One region of the Rhizobium sp. UFLA01-1127 genome, then DNA from elsewhere that is predicted to be linked to it. Evidence: predicted binding sites of a transcription regulator. Region 1 holds the regulator's gene; each other region holds the start of a gene.

Region 1 (5,257 bases):
TTGACCAGGAAGATGACGACGATCCCCTACAAGATGATCGGCCAGGATGTTTCGGTCTTCTATGGCGACAAGCGCGCGCTCTTCGACGTCAATCTGAAGATACGCGCCAATACGGTCACGGCTCTCATCGGCCCGTCCGGCTGCGGCAAGTCCACCTTCCTGCGCTGCCTCAACCGCATGAACGATACGATCGAGACATGCCGCGTCACCGGCAAGATCACGCTCGACGATCAGGACGTCTACGACAATAGCATCGATGTCGTGGAATTGCGTGCCCGCGTCGGCATGGTCTTCCAGAAACCCAACCCGTTTCCAAAGTCGATCTACGAGAACGTCGCCTACGGCCCGCGCATCCATGGCCTGCATCGCTCCAAGGCCGATCTCGAGCATATCGTCGAAACCAGCCTGCAGAAGGCCGGTCTCTGGGGTGAGGTCAAGGATCGGCTCCATGATGCCGGCACGAGCCTGTCCGGCGGTCAGCAGCAGCGCCTGTGCATAGCCCGCGCCGTCGCGGTCAGCCCGGAGGTCATCCTGATGGACGAGCCGTGCTCGGCGCTCGATCCGATCGCGACCGCCAAGGTCGAGGATCTCATTCACGAGCTGCGGGAGAATTTCACCATCGTCATCGTGACGCACTCCATGCAGCAGGCAGCCCGCGTCTCGCAACGCACCGCAATGTTCCACCTCGGCCATCTGGTCGAGGAGAACGACACCGATAAGATGTTCACCAATCCCGACGATTTCCGCACGCAGGATTACATCATGGGCCGTTTTGGTTGATGATGTCAGGCGCGCGGCTCCTTTCACACAGTTCACTTTGAGGATAGAAAAAATGGTCTCCACTCACATTCTCTCAGCCTACGACGAAGACCTGAAGTTCCTGACGCGCCGCATTGCGGAAATGGGCGGCCTGGCCGAGCAGATGGTCAGCGACAGCGTACGCGCCCTGGTCAACAGCGACGCGGCCCTGGCCCAGAAGGTCATCTCCGACGATGTGGTTCTCGACCATGCCGAGCGCGAAGTCGGCGACAAGGCGATCGTCACGATCGCCCGCCGTCAGCCGATGGCCGCCGACCTTCGCGAAATCATGGGCTCGATCCGCATCGCCTCCGATCTGGAGCGCGTCGGCGATCTCGGCAAGAACACTGCAAAGCGCGTCATTGCCGTACAGGGCACCGGCGTCCCCCGCCGTCTTGCCCGCGGCATCGAGCATCTCTCCGAACTGGCATTGAGCCAGCTCAAGGAAGTTCTGGACGTTTACGCCACCCGCTCGCCGGACAAGGCCGTGTCGATCCGCGAACGCGACGAGGAAATCGACGCCATGTATACCTCGCTCTTCCGCGAGATGCTGACCTACATGATGGAAGATCCGCGCAACATCACCACCTGCACGCATCTTCTCTTCTGCGCCAAGAACATCGAGCGCATCGGCGACCATGCCACCAACATCGCCGAGACGATCTATTACATGGCGACTGGTGCTCAGCCGGAAGGCGAGCGCCCGAAGGATGATACCGCCAACACCGTCGGCGCGGTGACGGAATAATTTGGAAGCGAAGAAAGGAGACCATAGGCGCATGGTTCCGAGAGTTGCTGTTGTAGAAGACGAGGAAGCGCTCAGCGTTCTGCTGCGCTACAATCTCGAGGCTGAAGGCTTCGAGGTAGATACGATCCTCAGAGGCGATGAGGCCGAGCTGCGTCTCCAGGAGCGCATCCCCGATCTCCTGATCCTCGACTGGATGCTCCCCGGCGTGTCCGGTATCGAGCTCTGCCGCCGGCTGCGCATGCGGCCGGAGACCGAGCGCCTGCCGATCATCATGCTGACCGCCCGCGGCGAGGAAAGCGAGCGCGTGCGTGGCCTTTCCACCGGCGCGGACGACTACGTCGTCAAGCCGTTCTCGACGCCGGAGCTGATGGCTCGCGTCAAGGCGATGCTGCGCCGTGCCCGCCCGGAGGTTCTCTCCACGGTGTTGCGTTGCGGCGATATCGAGCTGGACCGCGAAACTCACCGTGTCCACCGCAAGAGCCGCGAAGTGCGGCTGGGGCCGACGGAATTCCGCCTGCTGGAATTCCTGATGTCCTCGCCGGGCCGCGTCTTCTCGCGCTCACAGTTGCTCGACGGTGTCTGGGGCCACGATATCTACGTCGACGAACGCACTGTCGACGTTCATGTCGGCCGCCTGCGCAAGGCGCTCAATTTCTCCAATATGCAGGATGTCATCCGCACCGTTCGCGGCGCGGGCTATTCCATGGAAGCCTGAGCGGCAAGGCCGCTCGGGCATCACTACATAGCGGCGGAAATAGAAAAACGGGCCTCGAGTGGCCCGTTTCTCATTTGCAGCGCCGCGCACCATATGTGGCGCGCAAAGGTCGCTGTAGCGCTTTAAATCTGCTGCACAATGTGACGCTTAACCGTTGTTTCGGCGGCGATCATGCACCGGCTGGTATGCCATGCGCTGGTGATAGGTGCAGTAAGGCGACGAATCCGGGCTGTCATTGCCGCAGAAGTGGAAATCGTCCTTCAGCGGATCGCCGACTGGCCACTTGCAGGTGCGTTCCGTCAGCTCCGTCAAGCCAAGCCGGCGGGAGATCGGAACGACGACGTTTGCAGCCGGGCGATATTGGATTTCGTTGACGGAATCAACCTCGATCTCTTCCTTCAGCATGGTTGCACCCTGCTGGCGGGTGATTACGGTGCGGGTGGCAACGCGCGATCCGTAGCTCGTGGCGCGAGGAGCTGTGGCGCTGCGCTTCGGCGTGCGCGCCGCGGTTGTCGTGCCGCCTGCCTTCGCTCGGCCGGGAAGGTTGAGGCGGTGTACCTTGCCGATAACGGCATTACGGCTCACTCCGCCAAGCTGCGCAGCGATCTGGCTGGCGCTCAACCCTTCGGACCATAGCTTTTTCAGCTTCTCGACGCGTTCGTCTGTCCAATTCATGCCCTGTCTCCGCTGTCGCGTTTCCGATGGCAGAATCCCTCACCATTGCCTCGCATGGAAACGAGGCGCGAAACGCTCTAAAATTGTGGTGACTAGTTCCGCCGCATGCAGTCTAGCAATTGCTTTTTAACCTAGTGTGAGGCTGACTCCGTGACAAGAGTCGCGGGAATCTTGAGGAATCGATTTCGAGGTTTTCCCCAACTTGCTGTCCCGGCGTGGCATTTCTGCAATAGCCGCCGCCGAACCCATCTCTTTTGCCCGCAAGCGCTTTCTCGCACCTGCTAAACGCCAGTTTTGTTGACATCGCGGTGCAAAACATCAATAGTGCCCGAGCCGCCGCAAGGCGGCATTTTTGATTTTTTCGGGCCTGTTTCATCAAATGGAAGCGATCGGTCCTTAAAGTTGTGATCAGGAGATATGGCCATGGCCGAGACCACGCCGCTTTATGACACCTATCTGCGCGCTCCGCTGCGGTTTGAGCGAGGCGAGGGCGTCTGGCTGGTTACCGAAAATGGCGAACGCTACCTCGATTTCGCAGCCGGCGTTGCCGTCAATTCTCTCGGCCATGCGCATCCCCATCTCGTCGCGGAGCTGAAGGCACAGGCCGATAAGGTCTGGCATCTGTCCAACCTCTACGAAGTGCCCGGTCAGGAGAAGCTGTCGAAGCGGCTGACGGAGGCGACCTTCGCCGACAAGGTATTTTTCACCAACTCCGGTGCCGAGGCACTGGAATGCGCCATCAAGACGGCGCGGCGCTATCAATTCGCCAAGGGGCATCCCGAAAAGTTCCACATCATCACCTTCGAGGGCGCCTTCCACGGCCGCACCATCGCGACGATCGCCGCCGGCGGTCAGGAAAAGTACATCGAGGGCTTCGGCCCGAAGGCGCCGGGCTTCGATCAGGTGCAGTTCGGCGATCTCGATGCCGTGCGTGCCGCGATCACCGAGGCGACGGCCGCGATCCTGATCGAGCCAGTACAGGGCGAGGGCGGCATCCGCCCGGCCACCAACGAATTCCTGCGCGGACTGCGCCAGATCTGCGACGAGCACGGCCTGCTGTTGATCCTCGATGAAGTGCAATGCGGCGTCGGCCGTACGGGCAAGCTCTTTGCTTATGAATGGGCCGGTATCGAGCCTGACATCATGGCCGTTGCCAAGGGTATCGGCGGCGGTTTCCCGCTCGGCGCCTGCCTTGCGACGGCGGAAGCCGCTTCGGGCATGAAGGCGGGCACGCATGGGTCGACCTATGGCGGCAATCCGCTCGCCATGGCGGTCGGCAATGCCGTTCTCGACATCGTGCTTGCCGAAGGCTTCCTGCAGCATGTGCGCGATGTCGCGCTGGTTTTCCGCCAGGGGCTCGCCTCGCTCAAGGATCGTTTTCCAGATATCATCGAAGACGTTCGCGGCGAAGGGCTGATGCTCGGCGTCAAGGCGGCCATTCCGCAGGCGGACCTACTGCAGGCGATCCGCGCCGAGCATCTGCTTGGCGTTCCGGCCGGCGACAATGTCATCCGCCTGCTGCCGCCGCTGGTGGTGACCGCTGAAGAAGCGCGCGAAGGTCTTGCCCGCCTGGAACGTGCCGCGGAGCGCGCGCGCTCTGCCCGCGCCAAGAAATCGGCTTGAACTCAACGCCCGTAGATGGGGCGATTACTGCGCCGCGCGTCGGGCGACGCGCAAAGGACGCAGTAACATTTAGGAATCGCATAAGCTTTCCTAAAATCGATGCCGATTTAAGGGCTTATGCGTGCCCCACGCGGGCGTTATTGTTTTTTCTGGAGCACAGGTAAGGACATGGCTTCTCCGAAACACTTTCTCGACCTCTCTGCCGTTCCGGCTGCCGATCTGCGTCACATCATCGATGACGCGATCGTGCGAAAGAGCGCACAGAAGGCCGGCACGGCCGACAAGCCGCTCGCCGGCAAGATGCTGGCGATGATCTTCGAGAAGCCGTCCACTCGAACCCGCGTCTCCTTCGACGTCGGCATGCGGCAGCTCGGCGGCGAGACGCTGTTCCTCTCCGGCACCGAAATGCAGCTTGGCCGCGCCGAGACGATCGGCGATACGGCAAAGGTGCTGTCGCGCTATGTCGATGCGATCATGATCCGCACGACCGATCATTCGCGCCTGCTGGAACTGGCCGAGCACGCGACCGTTCCGGTCATCAATGCGCTGACCGACGACACGCATCCCTGCCAGATCATGGCCGATATCATGACGTTCGAAGAGCATCGCGGCCCGATCAAGGGCAAGACGCTCGCCTGGACAGGTGACGGCAACAATGTGCTGCATTCGCTGATCGAAGGCGCGGCGCGCTTCGGCTA
Region 2 (5,257 bases), on a different contig from region 1:
TTCTTTGCGTCGGTCATGTCTAGCTGTTCTCGGGCTTGCCGGCCCTGGCTCTGCGCGCCTCGCCGGCTTCCGAGCGTCCGTAATAGAGATCACTCTGAAGGTAGCGCGAAAGGGCGAAGCGGACAAGAACGCCGCATGCGGCTGCAGCCGGCACTGCGATCAGCAGGCCGACAAAACCGAAGAGCGCGCCGAAGGCAAAGAGGGCGAACATCAGCCAGACCGGGTGCAGGCCGACGCTTTCGCCGACGAGCTTCGGCTGCAGCACATTGCCTTCCAGGAATTGGCCGGTGAAGAAAACGACGAGTGTCAAGCCGACCCAGAGATAGTCCGGCCAGAACTGAACGAGCGCGACGCCGACGGCCAGGACGAGGCCGACCATCGAACCGGCATAGGGAATGAAGCTGATCATGCCGGCAAAGAGGCCGATCAGCAGGCCGAAGTTCAGGCCGACCAGCGACAGGCCGACGCCGTAATAGACGCCGAGGATGATGCAGAGCGAGCCTTGGCCCCGGATGAAACCGGCGATGGCCTGATCGATCTCCCGGGCAATCTGGCGGACCGTGGCGACATGGTCGCGCGGTATCCAGTCGTCCACCTTGGCGATCATGCGATCCCAGTCGAGCAACATATAAAAGGCGACGACAGGGGTCACGACCATTAGCGAGAGGATGTTGACGAGCGCCTTGCCGGAACTCCAGAGCTGCGCGAACAGGCCGCCGACGAAGCTCAAACCCTCGGACATGATGCTTGAGAAATTATCCTTGATCGCGCCGAGCTGATTGCGAATCCAGTCCGGCAGCACCATCGTCTGCGCCTTGGCGATCAGCTGCTGCACCTGCTGCACATAGGTCGGAATGTGCTGGAGGAAATCGTTGAACTGGTTGACGACAATCGGGATGAAGATCGTCAGTGCCAGCGCGAAGACCAGCACGAAGGAGACGAGGATCACCACCGTTGCCATCAGACGGCTGAGGCCGATCCGCTCCAGCCGGTCGGCGACCGGATCGAGAAAATAGGCGACCGCCATGCCGGCGATGAACGGCAGCAGAATCGTGCTGAAGAGGTAAACAAAGGCGACGAAGACGACGAGCACGATCACCCAGAAGATGACTTGACGCTTGAGGCTCGCGCCGCTGACCTTCTGCTCCATCGTCTTCCCCGTTACCTTGCGCCCGTTTGCCGTGTGCTTAGGACATAGGATGATGCCGCAATTATGGTCAAGCCTGAGGCCGGAAATCTGCCTTGAGCAATGGGAAGCGGGGAAAATCGAGGGTGTTGCGGCGCTTGCGCCTTGCATAAAGGCCCCTATCATGCAATGGCGACCCGACGAAAGCCCTGTCATAATGGACAGGCGGACATCGGAGGCGGAAGCATGAGCCAGTCTGGAAAAAACGGTCTGACCTATAGCGACGCAGGCGTCGATATCGATGCCGGCAACCTGCTCGTCGAAAAGATCAAGCCCGCCGTCCGTTCGACGCGCCGGCCGGGTGCGGATGGCGAGATCGGCGGCTTCGGTGGCCTCTTCGATCTCAAGGCCGCGGGCTTTACCGATCCGGTGCTGGTCGCCGCCAACGACGGCGTCGGCACCAAGCTGAAGATCGCGATCGACGCCAACTATCACGACACAGTCGGCATCGATCTCGTGGCCATGTGCGTGAACGATCTGGTCGTCCAGGGCGCCGAGCCGCTGTTCTTCCTCGATTACTTCGCTACCGGCAAGCTCGACCCAGATCAGGGTGCGGCGATCGTCGGCGGTATCGCCGCCGGCTGCCGCGATGCGGGCTGTGCGCTGATCGGCGGCGAGACGGCGGAAATGCCGGGCATGTATTCCCATGGCGATTACGACCTGGCGGGCTTTGCCGTCGGCGCCGCCGAACGCGGCCAGCTGCTGCCGTCTGGCGACATTGCCGAAGGCGACATCATTCTCGGCCTTGCCTCCTCCGGCGTTCATTCCAACGGCTTCTCGCTGGTACGCAAGATCGTCGAGCTTTCCGGCCTCGGCTGGGATGCGCCGGCTCCATTCGCCGAAGGCAAGGCGCTTGGCGAAGCTCTGCTGACGCCGACGCGCATCTATGTGAAGCCGCTGCTCAAGGCCATCCGCGAAACCCATGCCCTGAAGGCCCTTGCCCACATCACCGGCGGCGGCTTTCCGGAGAATATTCCGCGCGTGCTGCCGAAGCATCTTGCCGCCGAAATTGATCTGGCCGCCGTCAAGATGCCGCCGGTCTTTTCCTGGCTTGCCAAGACTGGCGGCGTCGAGGCCAAGGAAATGCTGCGCACCTTCAACTGCGGCATCGGCATGATCGTCGTCGTCGCTCAGGAAAACGTCGCGGCCGTGAAGGCAGCGCTTGAGGCCGAGGGCGAAGCAGTCGTTACGCTCGGTCGCATGATTGCCCGCGCAGAAGGCGCGCCGGGAACCGTCTACAAGGGCACGCTCGCTCTATGACCGCGCCGCGCAAACGCGTCGTCGTCTTCATCTCGGGCGGCGGTTCCAACATGCTGGCCCTTCTGAAAGCCACGAAAGCAGCCGACTATCCGGCAGAGATCGTTGGCGTCATCTCCGACAAGGCGGATGCTGGCGGTCTCGCCAAGGCTGCCGTGGAGGGCATCGCGACATTCGCTTTCGTGCGCAAGGAGTTTGCGAGCAAGGAAGCTCATGAAGAGGCGATCCTTTCGCAGCTGGAAGCCCTCTCCCCCGACATCATCTGTCTTGCCGGCTATATGCGCCTGCTCTCCGCCCGCTTCATCCAGGCTTACGAAGGCCGGATCATCAATATACATCCGTCGCTGCTGCCGCTTTTCCCTGGCCTGCACACGCATCAGCGAGCCATCGACGCCGGCATGCGCATCGCAGGCTGCACCGTGCATTTCGTCACCGAAGGCATGGATGAAGGCCCGGCCGTCGGCCAGGCTGCCGTGCCAGTGCTGACAGGCGACACCGCCGACAGCCTTGCCGCCCGCGTGCTTACGGTCGAGCATCAGATCTATCCGCAATCGCTGCGGCTGCTGGCGGAAGGTAGTATCCGGATGGAAGGCGGCAAGGCCGTGAGCCTTGGCAAGACACCTGTCGTTGATGGACGGCAGATTTTGTCACTGCTTGGGGATGCGGGTTAAATAGGGAATTCTGACATCAAAAAGACCCCCTCATCCGCCCTTCGGGCGGATGAGGGGGATGCCAGATGCCTCCTTCACAATTGCCTCTCCTCAGGCAGCCATTGACATCAGCGGATGTAGCGTCCCGTCGCTATAGACGATGCGGCCACCGCGGAAGGTTGCGCGGATTCGGTGAACCGAGCCAGGTTCGACGGCGACCAGATCGGCAAGCTGGCCGACAGCGATCTCACCGCGATCCGTCAACCCTGCTGAACGGGCAGCGTTGGAGGTTGCCGTCGCAACGGCCGCCGGCAGACTACCAGTGACAACGTCGGCGATCTTGAAGATCGCCGGCACGAAGGCAGCCGGGTGATAATCGGCCGCGATGATGCCGAGCAGACCGGCGCGGGCAGCATCCAGGGCGCTGAGATTGCCGGACATCGACTGACCGCGCAGCGCATTCGGCGCACCCATCAAGGTCCAGAGACCACGGCGGCAGGCTTCTTCGGCAGCCGGTCCCGTCACAGGAAACTCGCTGATCGTCACTCCGAGATCGTGCATCGCTGCCACCTTCTCGGCACTATCGTCGTCATGCGATGCCAGCGACAGCTTGTGCTTCAGCGCAAGCCCGACCACGTCATGCAGTTTGCGTCCGATCTCCGGATCCTGCCGCTGCGCGATGCGTTTTGCCACAACCTCTTCGGCCGCTTCGCGCGACATGGACCGGCGCTCCGACATGCTGCGGATATAGCTTTCGATGTCGTTATACTGACCCTGTCCCGGCGTGTGATCGGTGAGCGAAACCATATCGACGGACCCCTCCTCCAGGAGCCGCTCCAAGGTCGGAGCCGCGCCGAGATTGGTGATTTCGTAGCGGGCATGGACGCGATGGTCGATCAGGAGTTCATCGCGCAAGCTGCCGATGCCGCGGATAACTGCCGAGGTGGTTTCGAGCGAGCGGACGTGGCCATAGACGCTTTCGGTCGCAAAGGAGAGTGCCGCAAAGGCCGTCGTGACGCCGGCGGCCGCCAGTTTCTTGTCCAGTTCATGAATGCCGAAATCGATCGGCATCATCGCATTCGGCCGCGGCGCGATCTCGCGCTCCACCATGTCGCAGTGCAGATCGACGAACCCTGGCATCAGCAAACGGCCGCCGCCGTCGAAGGTCGGCTGCTCGACCGGTTCCGGGCGGATTTCGGCAATCATGCCACCTTCGATGTGCACCGAGCCCTTTTCAACGACTTCACTGGGAAGAACGAGCGTGAAATTGCTGAGCCACATCGGCTTTCTCCTGAAACAGCGTCCATGATCGAAGGAGGCTCGGAAACATTCGAATGTTTCCAGCCAGCACGCCCCGGTAAGCTCGATTCGTGACAATGTGATGAAGGCAGAGCGGACAAAGGCGTATATAACACCAATGTCCGCGTTCCTTGTCTATTTCAGGCTGGCCACGTTCAACACAGCCCATTGGAGCAGCATGATCGTCTTGGCGTCATAGATGTCGCCGCTCTCGATCATCGCCAACGCCTCAGACAGGCGCACCTCCAGAACCTCGATATCCTCGTGCTCCTCGGCAAGCCCACCGCCATTGGCGACGCGGTCCGATGTATCGATGACGGCGGCAAAGAAGTGGATGATCTCGGTGATCGAGCCCGGCGAGGTCAGCGCCTTGAAGAGGAAGCGGACATCACGGACTCGAAAACCGGTTTCTTCCATGGCTTCGCGGCGAATGGCTGCGTCCGGGTGGTCGCCATCGAGCAGTCCGGCAGGCACCTCGATCATCCAGGCCGGCTCGCCGATCAATTGGGCCGGCAGGCGGAACTGCCGAACAAGCACCACCGTTTCCCGCTTGGGATCATAAAGCAGAATGCAGGCGGCCGGCGTGCGGTGATAGACCTCGCGCTCCAGGCGGTGCTTTTCGCCCTGCGAATCCGTGTAGTCGAGCTCGAAGCTGCTCAGCCGCGTCCATTGATCCGCCAGCGTCTTTTCACCGGCGATTTCGGCTTTCGCCTTTTCGAATTTGGTCATGCCATATCCTTACGGAGCCATACCTTGTTGTCGTGGACAGCCGCGCCGCCATAGGGCGCGACCGGATCGGCGCCGGTCAGCACATTGATGCCCTCGCCATCGACATGGGCCTTATTCGGCCACAGACCCTCGGCAA
Region 3 (5,257 bases), on a different contig from region 1:
CGACTTCATCCAGTCGAGCGCCTTGCTCGCGCAGGCATACATATCAGTACCGCCGCCCGCATGCTGACTCGAGACCCTTTCGACCAAAGTCTTCTGCTGATCGAGTCTCCCCGTCGCCTCGATAGTGGTGCGAACATTGGCGTCGAAGGGGATGACCATGATGCGATCGGCTGGCGTCCATTGCGCCAAAACCTTGCCGGTCTCGCCGGGATTGAACAGGAAATGCATGGCCGCCTGCAGCTGTTCTTCGCCCTTGCCTGCCATCGAGCCCGAAAAGTCGAGGCAGAGAGCCGTCAGCGAAGGCTTGCGCAGCGCCACCTGATAAAGATCAAGCGCCTGGCGGATCATGGCGGGCTCCGGCATGCGGACCGCGGTCACGATTCGGGTCGGAGCGAAATTCCATGCCGCGTCCGGCTTGGCGGCGATATCGGAGAGCGGAATGCGGCGGCCGGTATCGGCGATGCGCTTCTGCACCGGAGCGGAACGCAAATAGTCTACGAGCTGATTGAAGAAGGTCTCCACCTCCTGCCCTCGCCCATGATCGACGAAGCCGATCGGTGAATCGGCAACGACGACGCCATCGGCGGGATAGATCGCGTAAAGCGGCTCCTTGCCCATTCCGGTGAGCTTGTCGTTGGTCTCCTTCAGGATAGCTTCGTAATTCCACATGGCGTCGTAGAGCACGCCCTTTCCAGCCGACTCCGTGTAGAGATCGGCTAGCCAGCCCGACGATCCCGACGAGCGCTCGACACCGGCAAGCAGCGAGCGGACGGCATTCTGGACATCCGGCTTGTCAAGATCGCCTGGCTCGATGACGGGTTTGTTGCCGAGCGCGCTCGACAGCATGGCGAGATAGGCGCTGGCGCCAGAATTGGATTGCGTGGCCGATGTCATGAGAAACTTCAGCGAGCCGCTCTTCACCGCCGCCAATATATCCTTCATATAGACCGGCTTGCCGACCCAGCCGAGCGCCTGGGCCTTGGACTTGCGCACGCCGAGAATGACAGGCATCTGCGCGACCGATGTCAGCGACTTCACGCGGCGCTTGGCATCGAACATGTCGACCCAGACACCTGACGCCGGCCAGACGGCATCCTGCTCGACGCCCTGCTCGCTCTGGAGCGCCAGGCCGATATCCAGCGTGCCTTCATACGCGAAGCTGCAGCTCGCCTTCTTCTCCTTGCAGAACTCCTCGACGATCGGCTGCAGGACGGTATTTTCCGAACCGGAAATGATCGAGAACTTCGGGCCTTGCCCGCCGACATTGCAGCTGCTCAGCGCAAGCAGGCCCGCCAATGTCAGCGCGGTCACAAAAATACGGATCGCCATGGTCTTCAACGCACCTCGATCATTGCCTTCTTGAGCTCAACGGTCATTTTCTGCATGCACTGTTCGGCCTCGGCCCGCTTAGCGCGGCCCTCTTCCTGCACCTTCAGGACACCGCTGATTGTATCGATGAGGTCGCGATTGGCGGCAGCAAGCGTGTCGATATCGACGATGCCGCGCTGCGATTGCTGTTCTATGGCAATCGCCTGATCCTTCATCATTTTCGATGCCTGACGGATCATGTCGTTGGTGGCGTCGGTGACGGTCTTCTGCAATTCGAGCGCGGATTTCTGCTGGGTCAGGCCGAGCAGGATCACCATTTTCTGCTTCCATGCAGGCACGGTCAGCGCAGATGTCGCCTGCAGGTTCTCGATCAGGGTTTCATCGCCGGCCTGGACGATGCGGATCTGCGGCAATTGCTGGACGCCGAGCTGGCGTGCCTGCTGCAGGTAGAAAACCCGCTTTTCCAGACGATCGAGGGCCTGAAGGCTGTCCTGATAGACCTGCGCCTCCAGCATGCCGCCGCCGGGATGGGCAGAAGCAGCATCGGCAGCACTCTTGAGCCGCGGGAGTTCCGTGGCGCGAAAACGCTCGGCGAAATCCTTGCCTGCCTGCACATAGGCGTCGAGCTGCACAATGGATTGCTTCGTCTCCTCGTGCAGGTCATCCAGAAGGGCGATGTCCCGGCGCAGAATGTCCTTGTGCCGATCAAGCTCGAGCCCGATACGATCGATCTGGCCGGCCACATCCTCGAACTGCTCCTTAAAGCGTTCCAGCTTTGCCCGGAACGAGGAAAACATCCGCGACAGGAAGCCTTCGTCCTTCAGCGATGCCGGATCGAGCTTCTTCGATTTGACGATGATATCGGTCAGCAGCTTGCCGACTTCGCCGAGATCCCGGTTGCGCACCTCGCGCAGAATGCGGTCTGAATAATCGGAAACGGATTGCTGGGCGCGGTCGCCATAGACAGAAATCCCGGCACGGTCGGTGAGGTCGATGGTATCGCCGATACGGGCAATTTCCGCCGGATCGGAGGTAACGACCTGCAACGTATTATTGGAACCGGTGGAGATATCGATATTGCTCATAGGTCGCGCTTTCCTGTGCATAAACACGGAGCCGACCGCAAAAATTTTCAATCGCCCCCAAGACGATTACTCCCCAGCGCGCCCCACTACAATTCCAGATCGGCACGGGCAACAAAAGAGACTCGCCCATGCCTACCAATGGTTTCACACCATAGTGAAACTTGGATCACAGTTTTATGACGATGATTTTATGTTTCGAACTCAGCTTGACGGTGGGCTATTTGCACGCTTTCGCATCGAGAACCTCGAGCTTGGTGAGTTTACCGGTCAGCACGAAGTCGCCGTAGTCCATCGTCAGATCGCGGGTAATGCCGTTCTCGTAGAGTTTGAAGGACATGCGATAGACCGGCGTCGCATCGCCGCTGGATTTCTCGTTGAAATAGGCGACCGTCACCGGCCAAAATGGCGCCTTGGCAAAGGCGCCGGCCTTGTCGGCATCGGGATCGTCCACGGTCGGCGGCTGCTCCTTGCCGACGACGGTGGTTGCGATGAGCGGCTTGTCGCCATCGTCTGAGCCGTCGAAGACCTGGGCCTCGAAGAAATTCTTGCCGAGTTTGGCGTTGTGGATGATGTCGAGCATGTGCTCGGTCGGGAAGCGGCTCTGGATGAGCTCGACCTGCTTGCTGTGCGGCTGAGTCAGGTCGACCTTGATGCCCTTCTGGTCGTCGCTTGCGGCACCGCGCACATCCTTGTCGAGCTGGTTGTCGGTATAGGACTTGGTCTCGAAGCGGAACAGGCGCTTACCCAGATCCTCGAAGGTCGTCGTCTGCTGGTCGCTGACGCGGGTGGAATCGCCTGTATCTATTTTCGTCACGAAACGGAAATTGGTGGTGAAGCCGCTGCAATCCGAGCCTTCGAACTCATAGACCATACGGCCGACCATGCCGGAAATGCCGGAGCGATCGGAAGCATCCTTCAGCTCGAGATCGTAGACGGCGCGATGCGCGACCAGCCCGCTCGGACCAGCCGCATAGGCTGCCGAAGTCCCTAGTGACAGAATGCTCAGTCCCGAAACAAAAGTGGCAGCAAGACTCGAGCGGAACATTCATTATCTCCTGTTGGACTCGCACGCGATACTATAAGAACGCTTTCGGCTGAAACGAGGCTGCCGATCCCAAGTGACGGAATTTAGTCTTGATGCCGGATTTTTGAAGTTTTTACAACAAAACGGGAGATGAAAATGTCCGACGCTATCGAGGGCCGCCTGAAGGAACTCGGCATCGTTCTGCCGCAGGCCGCAGCACCGGCCGCCAACTATGTTCCCTATGTCGTCAGCGGCAACCTTCTCTATCTGTCCGGCCAGCTGCCGATGGAAAACGGCAAGATCGGCGTGACGGGGCATCTCGGCAAGGATGTCGACGTCGCCGGCGGCCAGCGGGCGGCCGAACTTTGCGCCATCAACCTTCTCGCCCAGGCAAAGGCTGCGCTTGGCGGCGATCTCGGCCGCATCAAGCGCCTGATCAAGCTGAACGGCTTCGTCGCCTCGACGCCCGATTTCGTCGAACAGCATCTTGTAATCAACGGCGCTTCCAATCTTCTCGCGAATGTATTGGGCGAGGCCGGCAAGCATGCCCGCGCCGCCGTAGGCATGGCAGCCCTGCCTCTCAATGCCGCCGTCGAAATCGATGCCATTCTGGAAATCGCCTGATGAGCAAGCTTGCCTGGCTGACCGAGCGCCCCGTCGCCCATCGCGGCTATCATGACATGAACAGGGACGTCTGGGAGAACACGCTCTCGGCCTTCAGCCGCGCCATCGAGGCGGGGTTTGCTATCGAATGCGACCTGCACTACGCCTCGGACGGCGTTCCGGTCGTCTTCCATGACGACGACCTGCAGCGCGTCTGCAATCTGCCCGGCGAAGTGCGCGCGCGCACCTCGGCCGAGCTGGGGCTGCTTTCGATCGGCGGCACCAAGGACAAGATCCCGACGTTGAAGCAGCTGCTGCAGCTTTGCGGCGGCAAGGTGCCGCTCGTGCTCGAGCTCAAGGGACGCGAAGGCGACGACGAGGGTTTTGCCGAATCCGTGCTCGAAGTGCTCGAAGGATACGAAGGGCATGTGGCGCTGATGAGCTTCGACCACTGGTTGCTCAAGGACCTCAAGGCGCTGGATGCGCCCTACCCTGTGGGACTGACAGCCGAGGGAAACAAGCCCGAGACGTTTTTTCAGCATGACGAAGCCATGCATCTTGGGCTAGACTTCATATCATACTTCTTTGGCCACCTGCCGAACCCCTTCATCACGGCGCAGCGCCAGCGCGGTATTCCGGTCATTACGTGGACCGTGCGCGACGAAGCGGCCCGTAAACATACATTTGCCAATGCAGACCAGATGACCTTCGAAGGTTTTGACCCGCGCCAGGCCTCCTAGATCGGCATCGATTGAAGGAGAGGCTTGGCAACACTAAATTCTGCTGCGCCTAACACTTATCCTCACGATGGAGGCGCAGCGGCAAAGCCCTGCCCCTCCTTCTCAGCGCCAAGAGTTTGATGACAGACGAATTATCCATTCGAGTCGAACGATCCTTCAAGAATATCGCTCCGGGAAGCTGGTCGAAGCTCGCCGGAGCCTCCAGGGCCGGCAGCTTGCTGCCCTACAATCCCTTTGTCTCGCATGCCTTCCTATCGTCGCTCGAGGAGTCCGGCTCCGCGACCGACAAGACGGGCTGGCTCGGCAATCATCTGCTGCTGGAAGCCGACAATGGCGAACTGATCGGCGCCGTTGCCGGCTATCTGAAGAGCCACAGCCAGGGCGAATATGTCTTCGACCATGGCTGGGCCGATGCCTTCGAGCGGGCCGGCGGCCGTTATTATCCCAAGCTGCAATGCTCCATTCCCTTCACGCCC

Evidence for each region. Region 1 encodes PhoB, which activates phosphate uptake and scavenging genes when phosphate is short. Its sites were predicted from a motif close to TGTCATNNANCTGTCAT; they were not measured.
Region 2: Q4Q11_RS18330 (alpha-D-ribose 1-methylphosphonate 5-triphosphate diphosphatase) is a predicted target of PhoB. The motif match lies at 4,464-4,480, and genes of this name have one in related genera.
Region 3: Q4Q11_RS19785 (toxic anion resistance protein) is a predicted target of PhoB. The motif match lies at 2,580-2,596, and genes of this name have one in related genera.

The regions. Positions count from the first base shown of each region.
Region 1 covers NZ_JAUQTZ010000055.1:2,147-7,403, reverse strand. The annotation lists gene pstB (phosphate ABC transporter ATP-binding protein PstB) at 1-780, shown strand, start outside; gene phoU (phosphate signaling complex protein PhoU) at 833-1,546, shown strand; gene phoB (phosphate regulon transcriptional regulator PhoB) at 1,578-2,261, shown strand; gene Q4Q11_RS15660 (GcrA family cell cycle regulator) at 2,409-2,936, opposite strand; gene Q4Q11_RS15655 (aspartate aminotransferase family protein) at 3,360-4,559, shown strand; gene argF (ornithine carbamoyltransferase) at 4,728-5,257, shown strand, end outside.
Region 2 covers NZ_JAUQTZ010000071.1:12,072-17,328, reverse strand. The annotation lists gene hdaA (DnaA regulatory inactivator HdaA) at 1-17, opposite strand, end outside; gene Q4Q11_RS18345 (AI-2E family transporter) at 20-1,150, opposite strand; gene purM (phosphoribosylformylglycinamidine cyclo-ligase) at 1,373-2,446, shown strand; gene purN (phosphoribosylglycinamide formyltransferase) at 2,443-3,114, shown strand; gene Q4Q11_RS18330 (alpha-D-ribose 1-methylphosphonate 5-triphosphate diphosphatase) at 3,205-4,374, opposite strand; gene Q4Q11_RS18325 (NUDIX domain-containing protein) at 4,528-5,121, opposite strand; gene Q4Q11_RS18320 (molybdopterin-containing oxidoreductase family protein) at 5,118-5,257, opposite strand, start outside.
Region 3 covers NZ_JAUQTZ010000081.1:5,887-11,143, reverse strand. The annotation lists gene Q4Q11_RS19790 (VWA domain-containing protein) at 1-1,329, opposite strand, end outside; gene Q4Q11_RS19785 (toxic anion resistance protein) at 1,335-2,414, opposite strand; gene Q4Q11_RS19780 (cell envelope integrity EipB family protein) at 2,632-3,459, opposite strand; gene Q4Q11_RS19775 (RidA family protein) at 3,595-4,062, shown strand; gene Q4Q11_RS19770 (glycerophosphodiester phosphodiesterase) at 4,062-4,781, shown strand; gene Q4Q11_RS19765 (GNAT family N-acetyltransferase) at 4,901-5,257, shown strand, end outside.